DNA from 4 places in the Paenibacillus sp. FSL H8-0079 genome. Region 1 is predicted to be linked to each of the others. Evidence: riboswitches for the same ligand, from Rfam matches in the RefSeq annotation. Region 1 holds a riboswitch; each other region holds the start of a gene.
The links. A riboswitch is a leader RNA that binds a small molecule or an ion and turns the genes downstream of it on or off. The one in region 1 is predicted to bind cyclic di-AMP.
Positions count from the first base shown of each region.

Region 1 (4,519 bases):
TCTATCCCGGCTACACAGGCTCAGGGTATATTAATTTCAATGCGTTGACGAACTCGGGCATTCAATGGAATAACATCAACAATACGATAAGCGGCACCAAAAACGTAAAGTTTCGTTATGCGTTGGAAAGTGGCACCCGTAACCTTGATGTTTTCGTGAATGGAACCAAAGTGATCAGCAATACCCCATTTTCTGCAACGGGTAGCTGGTCCACCTGGGGTGAAAAAACAATTCAAGTACCCATGAACTCGGGAACCAATACCATTAAAGTAGTCACGACCGGTACTGAAGGTCCGAATATCGATAGTATCCAGGTGTCCGCTCAGTAACTCATTTGACGATACAAGTTGTTTATGTACAAAACAAAAAGGTTCCTCGAAGGCGTTAGCCTAACGAGGAACCTTTTTTTCGATGCGGTCGAGAGGACTCGAACCTCCACGGGGGTTAGCCCACACGGACCTGAACCGTGCGCGTCTGCCAATTCCGCCACGACCGCATAATATGTATCTCCGTGATATGTATCTCGGCGACAAGAAATAATATATCATGTGCAATCTATCGTGTCAACACTGAAAGTAATAACAATAAAGCCCGAACCAGACGTCCTTGTCTGGTTCGGGCTTTACTTATCGTTACTAGGGATTAACTCTATGAAACCTGAGGCTTATTACGAATTACAGCTTGGAAGGCCAGTTGCCATACCATGCATAACCGCCTCTTCTTTCTTTATCAATATCACTTAATTTGTATCTAACTACCCCGTCACGACCAATAAAGATCGGTTTATCCGTTCCCACTTCATAGAAGCGAGCCCAGATCGGTGCAGCTTTGGAATCAGCGATAATTTTGCTGTCTCCGTTTGCTCTTTCATACTTGTAGCCTGTAATTTTCACTTTGTTAAACCAAGCCTCAGCTGCTTTAATGGATGCTGTAATTTTAGCGTTAGCAGGTCTGGTTTTGAGGAATTTAACAATCGTTACACTCTCTCCAGCCGTCAACGAGGGTACTTCATAGATTCTTGCGCTTGCCGGTTTAAGGGAACTGGAATCATGTTGTTGTCCCCATACTGTCAGCTTACCGCCTGCAACGACCTGTGTATTCAGAATCGCATCCACACCTTTGGCAACTGAATTTTTACTACGGTTAGCAAGTGTGCTGTCGATAAACGAGAAGTCACCTTTGCGTGTTGCTACTTCATCCAGCATGATCATTACATTAATCATCGCATCATCATTGTAAGTGATGTGTTTGTGATATCCCGAGCTTTGGTAGACTTGTGGCCATCCGCCGTTTGAATACTGCATGTTGATCAAAAAGTTAATTCCTTTGATTGCAGCTGTGGAATAACGCGGATCATTGGTCTTTTTGAATTCCTTCGCCAATCTTCTAATTTCTGAGTATGTAGCCTTGTTGTCAATGGTGGACTTCGCCCATTCTCCACTTGTTTGTTTATAGTCTTTTCTCCAACCTCCATCTGGCCGCTGGTTCTTCAGAATATCAGAAATACTTGCTGTCGTACCTGTTGCATCAGCAGCTGACACCGTTGTTACAGGAAGAACCACCATTCCAACTGCTGAGAAGACCATCGTGCATGCCAGAATAAAAGTAACTATTTTTTTTGCTTTCAAAGATAACACTCTCCTATGTTTGTTTTTATAAATCTCCCACTTCTACCTTACTTATGATACTAGTCCCTTAACCTCCTTTATTTGAATTTATAACACAATAAAATCAATTTTCACCCAATATGTGGATCGGATAAGAAGATAATATGCAAAAAATCGATTTTTGTCAATATATGCAACTTAATGAATATAATCTCTTAAATTGAACATTACGGAATAGTTCTTTTAACTCATGACAAACCTATTTATTTGTCCAAAATCGTCTTAAGCGAATCAATAATGACGTTTTTGTCATGAATGATACCCAAACTTGATCCCTGCTTTCATATAAAAACCGTAATTCCGCTAACATTGAGGTATTACGAAGGGGTTTAAATGGGTTTGACAATTACGCATTTATGCAATATAGTTTCAAATAGTTACAAAAACTTAATTATTCATTGCCGAGTTTCATGTTTGAAAACGGGGGAACCATTTTGGGTGAATTATTCTTATACATAGGAAATATAGGGAACCTTCTACCGAACCCTTAGCTAACTCCGTAGGCATCGAAGGGAGAACATTGATTTTGAAAAAACTGATTATCTCCATTTTTGGAGCAGCTGTACTATTTACATCCGGGGCTACAAGCACAGAGGCAAGCAGTATCAACTCCGTAGTGAACAACATGACAGGTATACCTTACAAGTGGGGTGGCACGACTGTAGCCGGCTTCGACTGTTCCGGGTTTATGAGATATCTTTTCAACAAATACAGCATTGAATTGCCACGTACTTCGCAGCAGCAAGCCAAAGCAGGTACTCCGGTATCCAAAAGTAACATTCGCACAGGTGATCTGGTGTTCTTCAATACGATGGGCAAAGGCATTTCACATACAGGTGTATATATTGGCGGCGGACAATTCGCACATGCCTCCAGTAGTAAAGGCGTAAGCATTACTAAGTTATCGAATCCATACTTCAATGATCGCTACGTGACAGCACGTCGGGTAACTGGACAATTTATGTACGATAAAATGTTGGGTAAAATGTAATTCATACACTAAAAGGCATCGGTTTATAACCTGATGCCTTTTTTGTTTAACCATTTTTTGTCTTCAACTGCTTTCTTAAACAATGTAAAATATTTTAGGGAAATAAAACGGAGATGAGGAGAACAATTGAAAAAGATCATGTTAATTTTAACCTTCTTTATGCTAGTACTAGCAAGTTTAGGATGTAGTAGTGAAACAGTTAAAGATTTCAGAGAAGTTTCTTGGGGGAGTAAAATAAACAAGGTCATTTCATCTGAAGAAAAAAACGGAAACACAAACTATGAAGAAAAAGTACATAATGATCATGAAAAAAGTATTAATTATTCCGATGTGGTGGTTCTGGGTAAGACAGTAGACGCAGAATACACCTTTACTAATTTATTGGATAATGAAGGAATATCAGAAAAAATAGAAGATAACAACAAATTGCGCGAGGAACTTGATAACGTAAATACGACAGATGCAAGAAAAGACGAGATACGAAAGACATTGGATGAGCAATTAGAGGACATGATGAAACAAGCATATGAATATCCTTTGGACGATTACTTACTGATTGAAGCAAGTTACGATTTTGGCACTTTAACTAATCCGGAGTCTGATGAAATTTTGGAAGAGCTTACGAACAAATATGGTAAACCAGAGCTCGAAAGCTATAATAACGCTTTTATTTATATTTGGACCAGTGACCGATCCACCATTGAATATCGGACTAAATCATCATTAATAAATTATAAGGCACGCTATTCTGTAATGGAAATATTTGCGGACGTGGACAAATACAATAAAACACTTAACAGTAAAACAAGTAAAGATGAACTTTAAATAAAACATGGTCATACTCCTGTAACTAACAGGGTATGACCATGTTTTATTTTTCACATTATTTCCTTAAGACTTACTGCAACGCCTTCTGCACTCGCAACGCGCCCTGAGACAGGGCATGTCCGCCTCCAACAGCTCCAGCGACGGCAACGGTCTCCATGATTTCCTGATCTGTAGCGCCCTTAGCACGGGCTTCTTCTACATGGTAGAAGGTACATACCTCATTGTTGGCGAACAATCCAATGCCGAGTGCAATCAGCTGTTTTGTCTTCGCATCAATCACGCCAGGCTGAAAACATTCTCCAGTAAACTCATGATACGAATTTACCACTCCTGGCAGCACATCGCTTAATGCTCCAATCTGATCCTTGTAGGCATGAACTTTATCATTCATCAATGTCATGGCTTGTAGCACACCCTCTCGGCTATAGTTACAGATTATCCTCACTGTACCTATCTTCTCTCCCGAGTGAGCCAATTATGCCAAGAAATCATGGTAATTCCAAACAATTAAACGTTCATGGTTCTGCCGTGACTATAAGTGGTTACTCACTAAGTGCACTCTGGCGCGGCTCGCTGAACAACTGATATCGGTAACTGCGATCCAGCTTGACGACACGTCGATTCTGCCGCCGGATAAGTACCTGCTCGCCATCCCAGGCAACCACAATCCCGGTCACATCGTTCGATTCCAGCTCGTCCCGTACTACTCTTACTTTCTCACCTGACAGACGCAGGGCGTCCAATTCTGTATCACTAATCATGTTCATGGCTCCTATATTCCAAATTTATTTACAAAAAGAGACCTAAATGAAATGTCATTTAGGTCTCACGTGACTGTATTGGACTGTCATGTCATTCGAAATTATGTCCCGACTGAGAGTTACCGCTGCGCGTGCTCTTTGCTGTCGTTCTTCTCGAACCAAAAATCAAGCACTTTGGCGGACATCACACGTTCTTCAAGGTACTCCACTTGATGCGGTGTAAATTGTTCTTTCCAAGAGAAGGACAACTCTTCGCACAAGCCTACAATCGT
Region 1 is NZ_CP150300.1:2,289,341-2,293,859, reverse strand. It holds gene MHI06_RS10470 (carbohydrate-binding protein) at 1-329, shown strand, start outside; tRNA gene MHI06_RS10465 (tRNA-Leu) at 413-496, opposite strand; gene pelA (pectate lyase) at 675-1,637, opposite strand; cyclic di-AMP (ydaO/yuaA leader) riboswitch at 2,057-2,188, shown strand; gene MHI06_RS10455 (C40 family peptidase) at 2,194-2,658, shown strand; gene MHI06_RS10450 (hypothetical protein) at 2,785-3,483, shown strand; gene MHI06_RS10445 (carboxymuconolactone decarboxylase family protein) at 3,557-3,886, opposite strand; gene MHI06_RS10440 (hypothetical protein) at 4,029-4,247, opposite strand; gene MHI06_RS10435 (hypothetical protein) at 4,367-4,519, opposite strand, start outside.

Region 2 (4,519 bases), 690 kb from region 1:
AGAACTCTACCCTTACAGGTACACTCGCTGGGCAGATTGTTATGGAAGGTTTTCTGAACATTCGAATTCCAGCATGGCTGCGCAGACTGGTTACACGTCTGATTGCCATCATTCCGGCGGTAATTGTTACAGCGATTGCAGGCGAACATGGCACAGAAGAATTGCTCATTTTGAGCCAGGTTGTGCTGTCTCTTCAATTACCTTTTGCTGTAATCCCTCTGGTGATGTTCACGAGTGATAAAAAAAGCATGGGTGCATTCGCCAACAAGTTATGGCTCAAAATCATCTCATGGGTCATTGCCGCTGTTATCGTTGTGCTGAATGTATATCTGATCATTCAGACAATCCGGTTGTTCTAATCTGGTTCTAATCGACTAAATAATTAAAAGGCTGATCGACTCCGGTATGCTATACCCAAGTGATCAGCCTTTTATTGTTGCTGTACAGCAACGTGTTTTCATTTAGAGTAGAACCTCTCATACGCAATCATCTAATCCTGGTTTGGTATCAGTAAAGGCAGGAGCTGATCCAATGAATCAACGGTCCAATCCGCACGTTCGTCATCCGATCGTTCCGGCTGGAATCTCCCATAACCCTGCATAATTCGAATCGTGCGCATGCCCAGCTTCCGGGCAGGAATAATGTCATTATCAATCCGATCCCCGACCATGACAGCCTCCTCCGGTTCACAGCCTGCCTGTTTCAAGGCCACAGCGTATAGCTCAGGGTCTGGCTTGGACACCCCTTCTTCAGCCGAACAGGCCAGAACGTCAACATACTTCCGTAATCCGTAACTCTCCAGTCTCTCTTCCGTTCCGGGACTCTGATTGGCAATAATGCCAATACGATAATACCGTGACAACTGCTGAAGAACGGAATCCGCTGAAGGAAAAGGACGTTCAAGATCTTTTTGAAACTTCAGCTTGTCCTGAATCTGTTTCTGGTGCTTCTCGTCTTCAATGAATGTGCGAATAGCCACTCTCATGGGCCATTGCTCATATTTCCGGTAACAGTTCGCGAACAGTTCGCGTACCGCCTCAATTGTCACCGGATACCCCAAAGCACAAGCTTCACGGACGAATTGTCCGATAATATCATCAACCGGCTCCCATTCATCCACCAGCGTATCTCCAACATCAAAAAACAACCACTTTAATCCACCTACATCCGGCACGCCAATTCCTCCTTGTAAGCATAAAAAAGAAGACCCACCATTATGCATGAGTCTCCTCAAATTTCCGTTTATCGATGAATCAATTTCATAATACCTTGAGTGAATTCTGAAATTGATTCTAATACATTCAATTATAACAGGCACCTTACACCTGAGCAATCACAAGCTATGGCATCAACCATTGAGGAGAAAGCCGACTTCCCCATTGAGCGAATATACAATCCGGTCTGCGCCCATCCCCCGATAGATGCCCTTTGGATTACTCTGCTCCGTAATGACACACAGGGATTTAGATGTCCATGAACGGCAGATCTGCAAATAACGACAGGTCAGATTCAGACTGTTCTCGAAAATAAACACATTGCCTACGCTACCCTGCGGCAAAAACCATTTTTGAGCTGCAGCCGTATTCATTCGAATAACATGCTCTACCCCGATTCTGCGGAGTCTCCGCTCTTCTCCTGCACTGTTGGTTAGAACGGCAAACGGCATTTTTTTGTACATCAGCAATTTGATAAATTTGCGTCCTGCTTCATTTGGAGCAGTCACTAAGATCATCTCAGTATCCATCATTCGTTCCTCCCTTGGCGTGAAAAGACAACAAAAAAGAAGCGTGGGGGACCAAGGCCTCCCGAACGCTTCTTAAATAACCCATGGCGAAAACACCATGAACCAGCGTACGGCTTGTTGCCTCTCCCTTTAACGCTTACGAGGTTAGCTGACGGATTCGGGCGCGAGAGTCGCCCTATTTCCGGCTGTCACCGGAAAATTCACCCCATGAATGCCCACTGTCCTGGACAGCGCATTCCGTTGGTTCCCCCGTTTCCCATTCATCAATGAATGGAAACTCAGCGATTAAAACATCGTTCGTATATCTCAAGGTAAGATCGAGCGATATTATCGTTTGTTTCGTTTTTCAAGTACAATTTAGTTTAAATTGAAATTACGTTATGAATCATACACCCCCGCCATGACGGTGTAAAGTCCGCAGAGATCACCGAATCGGCAGATTTTTGCCAATAATCATCCATAATAACGCTTACAATAAGGTTATACTCTATCCATCTCTTCAAGGCTATCTAATTCTCACTCTGACGAAAATCACTTCGCAATTCATTCACGTATTCTGCACAACTTGTCTGTTTTGATTCTTTTAACACTATATTAGTTTTGCAATATTTAATTGCAACCAATATAATAGAAGATATAAGAGTATATCAATGGAGGCGATTTAGATGACAGTCTACGATTACAAAGTGAATACCCTTCGCGGTCAAGAAGTTGAAATGTCCGACTACCGTGACAAAGTGCTCCTGATTGTGAATACGGCAAGCTCATGCGGCCTTACCCCTCAATTCAAAGGTCTGCAAGAACTGCAAGACAAGTTTCAAGATGCTCCATTTGAAGTTCTTGGTTTCCCAAGCAACCAGTTTGCACAGGAAAAAGGTTCTTCCGACGATATTGCCGAGTTCTGTCAGATGAATTATGGCGTGAGCTTCCCCATGTTTGAGAAAATTGATGTGAACGGCTCAAGCGCTCACCCACTTTTCCAACACCTTAGCACAGAAGCTCCTGGCTTGCTCGGCTCTAAAGCAATCAAATGGAATTTCACCAAATTCCTTGTGGATCAGAACGGACAGGTACTGAAACGTTATGCTCCCAAAACAACACCTGACAAGATTGAAGAAGATATCAAGAACTTACTCCAAAAATAATACACAGGCCACCCGTAGCCGGAAGGTAGAGCACCATTGCCCCCGGTAATGGATGGCCTTTTTTTCAACCCAAATGTCATACTGTTCGAAAAAAGACAAAAAAAGAAGCTTTCCAATAACGGAAAGCTTCTTCTTCATCGTTCATATGATGCGGTCGAGAGGACTCGAACCTCCACGGGCATACGCCCACTACCCCCTCAAGATAGCGTGTCTGCCATTCCACCACGACCGCATGTCGTAAATAATCGGCAACAGAATTGATTATACCGGGTTCTGATCTAAAAGTAAAGTGTTTTCTATTACTTCTTTTTCAGATAGGCATTTTCATCAAAAATCGCATATTCTCGTCATCTTTACCCATGAACTGCATATTATTAGATTCGATCCCCTCTTTTCCGGTTAGAGCCGATCTTGTTGATTCATTTATACGTAGCCCTCCCTACATTTCGCAAACAATTAACTTTAAATGTTATATAAAATAACACAAATATTGAATTACAGATTTAATTTGCTGAATTTCAATGACACTATTGACAAAAAGCGGACATTTATGGGATGATAACTATCATATAATTCGGATTTTCAAACATAAAGCAAAAAAAAAGGAATATAAATGTTACTTAAAGTTACATTTAACGAACACAGGAGGCGAATGATCGTGAACCGTGGGAATAAGCTGCTCGATTATGTTAAACTGCTTGATTCCTCTATTCAGGTTGGAGGGTTTACCCATTCCTTCGGCATGGATATCCATATCAAGGAGGGTACCATTCGTAATGCTGAAGATCTCGAATCATTCATGCGTTGTCAGTTGCACCCCAGCATCGTTCGTCTTGAAGGCATGGCTATCAAAGGCATCTATACCGCAGCAGATCACAAGGATACATGGCGGATAGCCCTGATCGACAAGCTCGTCCATGTTCAGCGAACTCCTGGAGATCTCAGAGAACAAGCTGCTACCATGGGTAAACGATTGATCAGACTTGCACGCGCTCTGCACCCCTGGATTGATTTCAGCCAGCTTGAACAGATCTTCGCCAAATATGATTCGGTTGGCTGCCTCTCCACTGTTCACGCCTGGATTAACCACCACCTCGATATCCCTGTCGAGGCGGCAGTTCTTGGTTATCTGCATTCAGCCATGAATGCCTGCATAACCGAAGCCTCCAAAGTCATTCCTCTGGACACCGATACAATCAAAGAACTGACGGTACGCCTGGCCGCAGATCTGGAGAATGAATGGAACACCGTCAGCGCCTCGGCTGCGGATGGACTGGCACAGCCAACCTCGATGTCCATGAAATCGTTTTTCCCCAGTTTCCATATGCTTGGAGCTGGACTTCATGCCTACAGGGCCTAATCCTTGTCCACCTACACCTACTCCCCTTCATTCAGACAAACAAAAAAACACGCGGCAACCTCCTTGCCGACGTGTTTTTTGTCATTTTATTGGTTTTTTTAACGTATTTACGCCATTTTACATCACAAAATACACTTTTTTCCGTCTTTTTTAATTGTTAGATGACGGATTTACGTATATAATAAAATATACAGCTCGCATTTCTATATATTCTACATGAAGAAAGGGCGACTGAATACTACATTCTAACCAGGGGTGAACCCTTTTGAA
Region 2 is NZ_CP150300.1:1,602,926-1,607,444, reverse strand. It holds gene MHI06_RS07075 (Nramp family divalent metal transporter) at 1-359, shown strand, start outside; gene MHI06_RS07070 (HAD family hydrolase) at 491-1,174, opposite strand; gene MHI06_RS07065 (hypothetical protein) at 1,349-1,747, opposite strand; cyclic di-AMP (ydaO/yuaA leader) riboswitch at 1,863-2,038, opposite strand; gene MHI06_RS07060 (glutathione peroxidase) at 2,410-2,889, shown strand; tRNA gene MHI06_RS07055 (tRNA-Leu) at 3,039-3,121, opposite strand; gene MHI06_RS07050 (urease accessory UreF family protein) at 3,548-4,249, shown strand; gene MHI06_RS07045 (hypothetical protein) at 4,515-4,519, shown strand, end outside.
Region 2: another riboswitch for cyclic di-AMP. It lies ahead of MHI06_RS07065 (hypothetical protein); the one in region 1 lies ahead of MHI06_RS10455 (C40 family peptidase).

Region 3 (4,519 bases), 2.3 Mb from region 1:
CTGTACCACTTCGAAGTAATGTGCTTCATCCGGAATCTCCACGGGCGGTTGCTCACGCACCTTCAGCTTAATGACAGCCGATTCCACGTTAGGTTGCGGGATGAAGACCGTAGGAGGCACAATACACACAAGCTCCGGCATACTGTAGTACTGAACTGCGATGCTCAGACTACCGTAGTCTTTTGATCCAGGTGCAGCAGCCATGCGTTCAGCCACTTCTTTTTGAATCATGACAACGATGCTGTCTACCGGCAGTTTCTCTTCCAGCAGTTTCATCATGATCGGGGTCGTTACATAGTAAGGCAGGTTAGCCACGACACTAACTTTGTCTACGGATGCAAAATCCGTATTAAACAACTCAGCCAGATCAAGCTTCAGCACATCCCCATGATGAACACGTACATTTGAATAAGGCTGCATCACTTCTCCCAGGATTGGGATTAAGCGCTGATCAATCTCTACGGCTGTGACAGGACCAGCTACCCGAGCCAATCGTTCCGTAAGGGCCCCAATACCTGGCCCGATCTCGAGCGCGCCCTTGGACTCGTCCAAATCGGCTGCATTAACGATTTTGTTTAGTATATTTTGATCGATCAGAAAGTTCTGACCTAGACTTTTCTTGAATGAGAATCCGTGTCTTTGAATAATCTCTTTGGTTCGCTTGGGCGTTGCAATTTCTATCGTCTCTTCTATGTCCTTCATATGCTCACAATCCTTCACGTTCAATTTGCGCTAATGCTGTAGAGAACTCTTCCCGTGTAATCTGAAATACACTGAGACGTTTGTGGAACTGCTTCCCGTTACAATATCCAATACCCAGCAGATTGCCCATCTCCATGCGACGTGCAGCAGCCTGCGGATGCACGATAAGCCCTGCCGCGATCAGGTCCTCCCAATCGATCAGACTCGGAGCACCTTCGTATGAAGTATGTACGCGTTCCAGCGCGTGCCGAATCGCCTCCGGTGAGGCGTTCTCCACCCCAATGTCCCCTTTGCGCGTCGCATCCGCTTCTGGAATGAAGGCATGCTTGCAACCAGGGACCTTATTCGCAATAATTTTACGAATGCGTTCGCCAGCATGATCCGGATCTGTCAGTACGATGACTCCCCGTCTCTCCTGAGCAAGCGCTATTCGCTTCAGAATGCGTTGGTTGATGGCTGATCCACCCGTTTCTATCGTATCGGCTTCTACGGCCCGACGGATGGCTACCGTATCGTCACGGCCTTCCACCACAATGACTTCTTTTATCATGTTCCATTTCTTCCTTTCTAACGCAAAAAGAAGAGGAATATCCTCTTCTCTGCCAAACGGCGGGGGAGACTGAATTCAGACCCCTCCGCCGCATATTCCGCATGAATCATTCATGCAACTATTTTATAGCATTCCCATTTCAAAGTAAAACGATTTTAGTTCGCTTCCGGCTTCACCGGACCGATCACGTAGACCGTCTTGCCTTTCTTGCGTCCAAAATTCAGGGCATGCTTCACACTGTCATAATATACATCAATTTTGTTGCCTTTAATGGCACCGCCTGTATCTTCCGCACGACGGAAGCCCAGACCTTCGATATATACCCACCAGCCAATTGGAATGACTTTGGGATCAACCGCAATGGTGCGCCCTTCCGTTACACGAGTACCGGAAGCTGTTTTAGTACCAATGCCAGGCTCTTCGGAAGAGTAGGCAGTCATGGATACATTCTTAAGTACTTTGGAGTATTTAAAAGAAGTCCCGGATACGGTAATCACTTTGCTGCCCGAGGCAGCAGTTTTCTTCGAGTTCGTTGTTGTTGCCTGTTTCGTTGTTGAAGTCTGAGCCGATACGGTTTGAACCTCAGGCTCTTTTACAACCGGTTTTGCTTTGGTACCGACAGCGATCACTTTATCTACACGATTATTCGCGACGGATTTGCCGACCATTTTTTTGGAGACCAATTCTCCATCCTGAAATACCTTTTCGATATGCTGTACAAGTGTGCCTTCTTTGCCGCTTACAACGACACGGTTATCCCCTTTGTACAAGCTAGGGTCAGCCGTTTTGATCACTTTATAAGCGATCGGTTGTTCTACATCCACTGTACGCTTTGTTACCCGCACTACACGAATTTTCATATCCGCTTTGACTGCAGTTCCAAGCGCCGGATACACTTTATCATTACTTGCAACCTGAATACCTGATTTTTGAATTGCCTCTTGTACCGATGAATCGGTTGTATACAGAGTCTTGGTGTCTCCGTCTGCCGTAATGTTAACTGGAACGGCCCGCTCAATAACAATTCGGTCTCCATCTGTAATCGCCCCGTTCATGGACATGGATACCTTATCGTGAGGGCTGACTGTGATTGACTGCTCCTCCAGCATTTCCTGAAGCATTCCTGTACGAGTCTCTACCACCTGAGCTTTGCCATCAATAACCAGTGAAATTTGTTTCCCGGCCTGACCGTAAACGACTAACAAGATCATGATTGTAAGCGCAATTGAGAAAATCGCGATCAATGCCATTTGACGCATGTTCTCATGCTTCCACCGCAACGCGAAAGACTTACTGGATGATCGTGACTCATGGGTCTCTTCTGGTTGGAATGTGCCCACTTCTCCGTCCTCCTTCATAGCCTCGTCGTCTAAAGTAATGCATGATGTCTTTGACGTGACTATACCAATTTTTCTACAGAACACAGATCGGACCAAATGACCGGTTCTGCACCATGAATCAATCTTCGCAACATGATGTCATCCTCCTGAATACCTACCGTATGATGACAACATTTCTTTTATTCAAAAACAAAAAAAGCCAAAGAAAGAGTGTAAGAGGAACTCTTTCGTGGCTTCCGAATGATTCTGAATATCGGAAATTCATGCACGAGGTTGCCTCTCTTTTTCCGCTTGCGAGGTTAGCTGTCGGGTTCGGGCGAAAGAGAGCCGCCCTATCTTAGGTCACCCGCTCATGGCGGACGCCTTTGAATTCACCCCGAGACCCAAAGAAGAAATCAAATATGGCTTCGCAGATCCTCTCGCTGCTTTTGGGTCAGCGAACGATGCGCATCGGCCAAATACACCGATGTTTAAGCCCTATTGGTTCCCCCGCTCTCCGTTAACGGAGACTCAGCGAGACTGATTCATGAAAGTATTGTTGTTTCATCGGAAAGTGTCCCTTTGTTCATCCCCCGAACATCTGTCCAATTTTCCGCACAACAATTCACTGAAAAGATGATATCCTGTTTTGATGCATGTTGTAAAGCGTTGATCAAGTACGTTTTTCTGAATATTTGGTTAAAATATTGTAATATTCTTGATTTATTTGGATCAAAGAGCAAATTAACTCCGCTTAACTCTCTATTTCACCTGATTTACTCGTTTTTTTAACGAATACCAAATCGTTCCATGGCATTTTTGGTTGTTATTGCAGCAATTTCCTCTACCGAAATGCCTTTAATTTCCGCAGCTGCCTCTGCAACCAGACGTACATGCGCTGTCTCATTTCGTTTTCCACGGTACGGATGAGGTGTCAGATATGGAGCATCTGTTTCAATGAAAAACCGGTCCATAGGAACCTTCTCCAGAACCTCTTTTGGTTGCTTTGCATTTTTGAATGTGATTGGACCTCCGAAGGACAGATGGAAGCCCATATCGAGACAACTTTTCGCCGTTTCCCAGCTACCCGAGAACGAGTGCATCACACCACCAACCTCGCCAGCCTTCTCTTCACGCAAAATTCTTACAATATCCTCGTGCGCATCCCGATTATGGATGACAATTGGCATGTTCACTTCACGCGCCAAAGCAATTTGTTGTCGTAATACGCGATGTTGCACTTCCTTCGGCGAAGTATCCCAGTGATAATCCAATCCAATCTCACCGATCGCAACCACTTTTTCATGCCTGCATAAAGATGCAATCCACTCCAAATCGCCCTCCTGCATTGTGATCGCATCTACGGGATGCCACCCTACAGCTGCATATATAAAGTCATACGTTTCGGCGAGTTTCATTGTGGTTGGAATCGTCTCCCGGTTAAAACCAATGTTGATCATGCGACCAACCCCCGCATCCACGGCACGTTGAATCATTTCCTCGCGGTCCTCGTCGAATTGTGGTGCATCCAGATGTGTATGTGTGTCGAACAGCATCATGTTTGAATCTCCCTTCATGTCGAACTAACGACTATCTTCTTTTTGGTAATTTAATTTATAAAATCCAATAATTTAATGTTTCATAAAGAAAATTTTAAAAACCCTTGGATTTCCGTCATTACACTCTTTTCTTCACAAACTACAATATATAGAAGATATACGGATACTCGGATCTATATATTGCTAACGACGATGACTCTAACTACTTTATTTTACAAAATTATGTCGATCTACATATACTCCCCATTAAAGCAGATTACTGTATCATGAAAAATAGCTCTTTTAGAAAGTCTTTTGAACTCGAAATTTTTCACCAAGTTGTACACTCATCATTACAAGAAATAGGGGCGTATATGGGACGGTAATTCGTGAATAATCGCATCCACCTT
Region 3 is NZ_CP150300.1:31,279-35,797, reverse strand. It holds gene rsmA (16S rRNA (adenine(1518)-N(6)/adenine(1519)-N(6))-dimethyltransferase RsmA) at 1-702, opposite strand, end outside; gene rnmV (ribonuclease M5) at 707-1,252, opposite strand; gene MHI06_RS00150 (ubiquitin-like domain-containing protein) at 1,408-2,592, opposite strand; cyclic di-AMP (ydaO/yuaA leader) riboswitch at 2,865-3,118, opposite strand; gene MHI06_RS00145 (TatD family hydrolase) at 3,360-4,130, opposite strand; gene MHI06_RS00140 (HD domain-containing protein) at 4,463-4,519, opposite strand, start outside.
Region 3: another riboswitch for cyclic di-AMP. It lies ahead of MHI06_RS00150 (ubiquitin-like domain-containing protein); the one in region 1 lies ahead of MHI06_RS10455 (C40 family peptidase).

Region 4 (4,519 bases), 1.5 Mb from region 1:
GAGCTTGCCACGCAGGTTATCTGCAGAAGCCTTGTTCTGATCATAGCTGGTTTTGTACTCAGCCATCTTCTCTTCAGCAACCTTTTTCTCTTCTAAAGCACGTCGAGCCAGATCCAAATTCTGAGCACGAGCCGCCGTATGCGCCTGCTCTTCACGTTTCTTCACCAGAGCTTCCTGCTCTTCGAATAGCTGCTTGAATTTCTTCTCAATGGCAATCTGTGCGGCTACTGCTTTCTCCGCATCTTCCAGATCCTCTTGCATATCACGGATATATTGGTCCGTCATCTTGATTGGATCTTCCGCCTTGTCAATAATGGCATTGATATTAGACATTGTTAAATCACGCAATCGTTTGAAAATGGACATTATGTTATTCCTCCTAGTCGATATTACATCGTATATAAACATACATACGTAACAATCTACAACTCGTTTCAATTTTAGCAAATAAAATCAAAACTTGCGATTGCTCTTCATGTTAGGAAGATCCTTTATCCTTGTTCAGATGATCCTCCATTAGCCTCTCTGCAGTCTGCACGATTTCGTCGATCTGCATCCGTGTAATGGAATCAAAATGGATACCCATGATCACCGTAACGGTTACTTTCAGCTGAAGGGCAGCCTTTCGGGCAAGCCGCTCACACAGCTCTTGTTCCTTGTGACCCGGAATATGTACCGTCGTCCCGCTTACGCGCTCATGATCCACGTAGAACGTGGCTACAGCGCCAATATGCGCCTTTCCTCCGGTAACGAGAAAAACCTTATCATCTCCTGCCTCAATCACTTGTAAACGTATCGATTTCAAATCATATGTACTCATAACCATCCACCTATCCTTCTCTATATGTTATATATGGAGGAATTATGGCTTTAACAAGATAAATCCGCAATGAAAATTCTCACACTACGCATATTTTATGGACACCTCGGACATACCAAGGAGAACATCATTTTTGGAAAAGGAGGCCGTTATTATGCGCGTACGCCTCATTATGCTGATGGTTATCGTTATTTTTTTCGGAGGATACCATGCTCCAGCTTCATCGCGGGATGCTTCAAGCCCGCCAAGTGAATCAGTATCAGTTTCAGATTCCGCGGAAGAAGAACAACTGACATTGGGACAATTACGTCAAAAATATGCGGATACGTTCAAAACGAATGGTCCTTCAACGAAGCAGGTTGCCCTGACTTTTGATGACGTGCCCGATCCACGATTTACTCCACAGGTATTAGATGTATTGAAGAAATATAAAGTCAGAGCTACATTCTTTATCGTTGGTAGTCGTGCTGAGAAACATCCGGATCTGGTGAAACGTATAGTTAAGGAAGGGCATATTGTTGGCAATCACAGCTACAATCATCCGGAATTCAGTAAGCTGTCGATGAATGCCTTTCGCAAACAAATTTTACATACTGGGGATATCATTCATCACCTAGCAGGATATACGCCCAAGATGATCCGGCCACCTTACGGAGATATTAATGAAGAACAGCTGCAATGGGCTGCCAGACAACACTATAGCATTGTGAACTGGAACGTTGACTCACTGGACTGGAAAGGCCTCTCCAAGGAAGAGGTGAAGGATAACATCCTATCTGCCGTAAAACCCGGTTCCATCGTTCTGCAACATGCCGGGGGCGGTGTGGGTTCGAACTTGAATGGCACGATTGAGGCTTTACCTGAAATTATTGAGGAACTGCGTAATCGGGGGTATGAACTGGTCACCTTGGACGAGATGTTGGGGTTGCCAAAAGCCAAGGATTAGGATGTCCATGTAGGAAATGATGACGATGTTAAAAGGGTGCCTGTTCAATCGCAAGTAGCGACTGGCAGACACCCTGTTTGATTTCGGTTAGATGTAATTAATTTTCTACTTCAGAATATACAGCTCGATATCCTGGAAACCAAATGTGCTTACGGACTGCTTGCTACCAGGGATAAAGATATCAATCCGGTGACCCTTGATTGCACCACCAATATCACGTGCTGTCGCTACAAAAGCCTGCTTTGGCAATCCCGGATGGCTGTGACCGGTTACCAGTACTTTGGTTCCAAGTGGAATCACACTGGGATCAACCGCAATCGTACCCAATTCAAGATCATTCCCGAAGTAATCCACAGCACCCCATCCCCCATTTTCGGACGGATCTGCAGAGTATGCCGTTGCTTTCACGTTCACTGCTTTACTGTAATCGAACGTTTTTCCCCAGGCTTGAACAACTTTGTTATCTGCGTTAACGTCCAAGCTTGCTGTAGTCACAGTCTTCGCTTGGGTCTTGCTCTCCGTAGCCGCGGCAGCTGCTACATTGTTCGCCTTACCGGGAATCGTAATTTTCAAACCACCATAAATGTTGTAAGGCGAAATGTCGTTGTTTGCTTTAACCAACGTGTTGAGTGCTACTCCATACTGTTTCGATAAGGTGTAGAAGGTATCCCCTTCTTTGGCCACATGAACTGAATCTGCGTGAGCCGGAACGGCTTGAATGAGCATTACTGTTGTCATTAATGCTACTGCTGTTTTGGCTATACGTTTCTTGTTAATCATGGTCTTCCTCCCTCATTATGCCTGCGAAGTTAGTTGTCGGATTCGGATGAGGAGCCACCCTATAGGTTCTTCGTTACATTTGAAACATTATGTACCCCTAATTCACCCCAAGCAGTGTGCCTTAGATCTTCCCCCTGCACGGTCTGCATCGTTACATCCCCCGCACTCCCTGTCCGGAAGTTTCGGCAGAGTTCAATATATCACAATTTTGTAACCTGAACTTGTAGTAATTCTTACCAAATGGTTTTCAGCATGTCATCAACTGTAAGAATACTGGATAATTCAGAATAGTTTGACGAACCGATTTCTTTATATTTGGTAACAGAAAAGTTACTTTTCGAATCCTTAAGTGATTATTTCGCATAAAAAAATAGCGTCACCGACTCGAAGTCAGTAACGCTATTTGATCAGTTCTTTTAGAGTACTTTCGCAAGAAAATCACGTGTACGTGAATTTTTCGGTGCTCCAAACACCTCATCTGGTGTTCCCTCTTCTACAATAACCCCGCCATCCATGAACAGGATCCGGTCTCCCACTTCACGTGCAAAACCCATCTCGTGCGTCACAATGACCATGGTCATCCCGCCTTCTGCAAGACGTTTCATGACATCCAGCACTTCACCGACCATCTCGGGGTCCAGTGCTGAAGTAGGCTCGTCAAACAGCATCACATGCGGTTGCATGGCCAACGCTCTTGCAATGGCGATCCGCTGCTTCTGTCCACCGGACAGCTGATTTGGGAATGTATCTTTTTTATCGTACAAGCCTACCGTGTTAAGCAGATCAGCAGCAATTTTCTCCGCTTCCTGCGTGGATTGCTTCTTCACTTTAATTGGAGCAATCGTGATGTTTTGCTGAACCGTTTTGTGTGGGAACAGGTTGAAATGCTGGAACACCATGCCCATTTTTTCACGAGTCGCATTGATGTTGTGCTTCGGATCGGTGATTGATACGCCTTCAAAATCAATCTCTCCCGAGGTAGGCTGTTCCAACAAGTTCAGACAACGCAAGAATGTACTTTTACCTGAGCCGGAAGGACCGATAACCACGACAACCTCACCTTTGCCAATCGTCACGTTAATGCCCTTAAGTACATCGTTATTACCATAAGATTTGTGTAATTGTCTAACGTCTATCACTTGCACTCAACTTCCTTTCCAGTCGTCCCAGCAGCTTGGACAAAATGAACGTCATTACAAAGTAGATGGCTGCTGCAATTAGAAACGGACTCAACCCTTGGAACGTAATGTTCTTGACCACGCTAGCCTGATACATAATATCCACCATACCGATAACGGAGATAATGGAGGATTCTTTGATAATAGTCACGAATTCATTACCGATCGCTGGTAATACAGCTTTGAAGGCTTGCGGCAATATAATGTAACGCATTGCTGCCCCTCTGCCCATTCCGAGGGAACGCGCTGCCTCCAACTGACCACGATCCACACCTTGGATACCTGCACGGAAAATCTCAGCCAGATAGGCACCACTATTAATGGAAAGTGTGAGAATACCCGCTTGAAGAGCAGAGAAATTAATTCCAAACGTCAAGGAAATACCATAGTAGATAATCATCAGCTGTACCAGCATCGGTGTACCACGGATAACTTCAACATAAGCCGTACCGATCCAGCGCAAGATTGCAGCGTCATGCAAACGGAACAAACAGATGATCAATCCGATGATAACCCCAAATATTACACCAAGTGCAGATAACAGGAGCGTGTATCCTACACCTGTTGCATAGAAACTTTTGTACTCCCAGAATACTTGGAAAATATTTTGTGATTTGTTCGCTTTATCCGCCATCAAGAGGCTGGCGTCCGTCACCATCTGATTGATTTTATCTTCACTTTTCAGTCGCTCCAGTGTTCCATTTACTGCAGCTAGCAGCTCGGTATTACCTTTACGAATCCCGATTGCCGCTTCTGCTTGCTCTTCGTCCGGAACAGCAGCAGCAAGTCCAATGA
Region 4 is NZ_CP150300.1:3,811,937-3,816,455, forward strand. It holds gene MHI06_RS16915 (PspA/IM30 family protein) at 1-366, opposite strand, end outside; gene MHI06_RS16920 (hypothetical protein) at 479-820, opposite strand; gene MHI06_RS16925 (polysaccharide deacetylase family protein) at 975-1,766, shown strand; gene MHI06_RS16930 (3D domain-containing protein) at 1,872-2,504, opposite strand; cyclic di-AMP (ydaO/yuaA leader) riboswitch at 2,549-2,744, opposite strand; gene MHI06_RS16935 (amino acid ABC transporter ATP-binding protein) at 2,963-3,685, opposite strand; gene MHI06_RS16940 (ABC transporter substrate-binding protein/permease) at 3,672-4,519, opposite strand, start outside.
Region 4: another riboswitch for cyclic di-AMP. It lies ahead of MHI06_RS16930 (3D domain-containing protein); the one in region 1 lies ahead of MHI06_RS10455 (C40 family peptidase).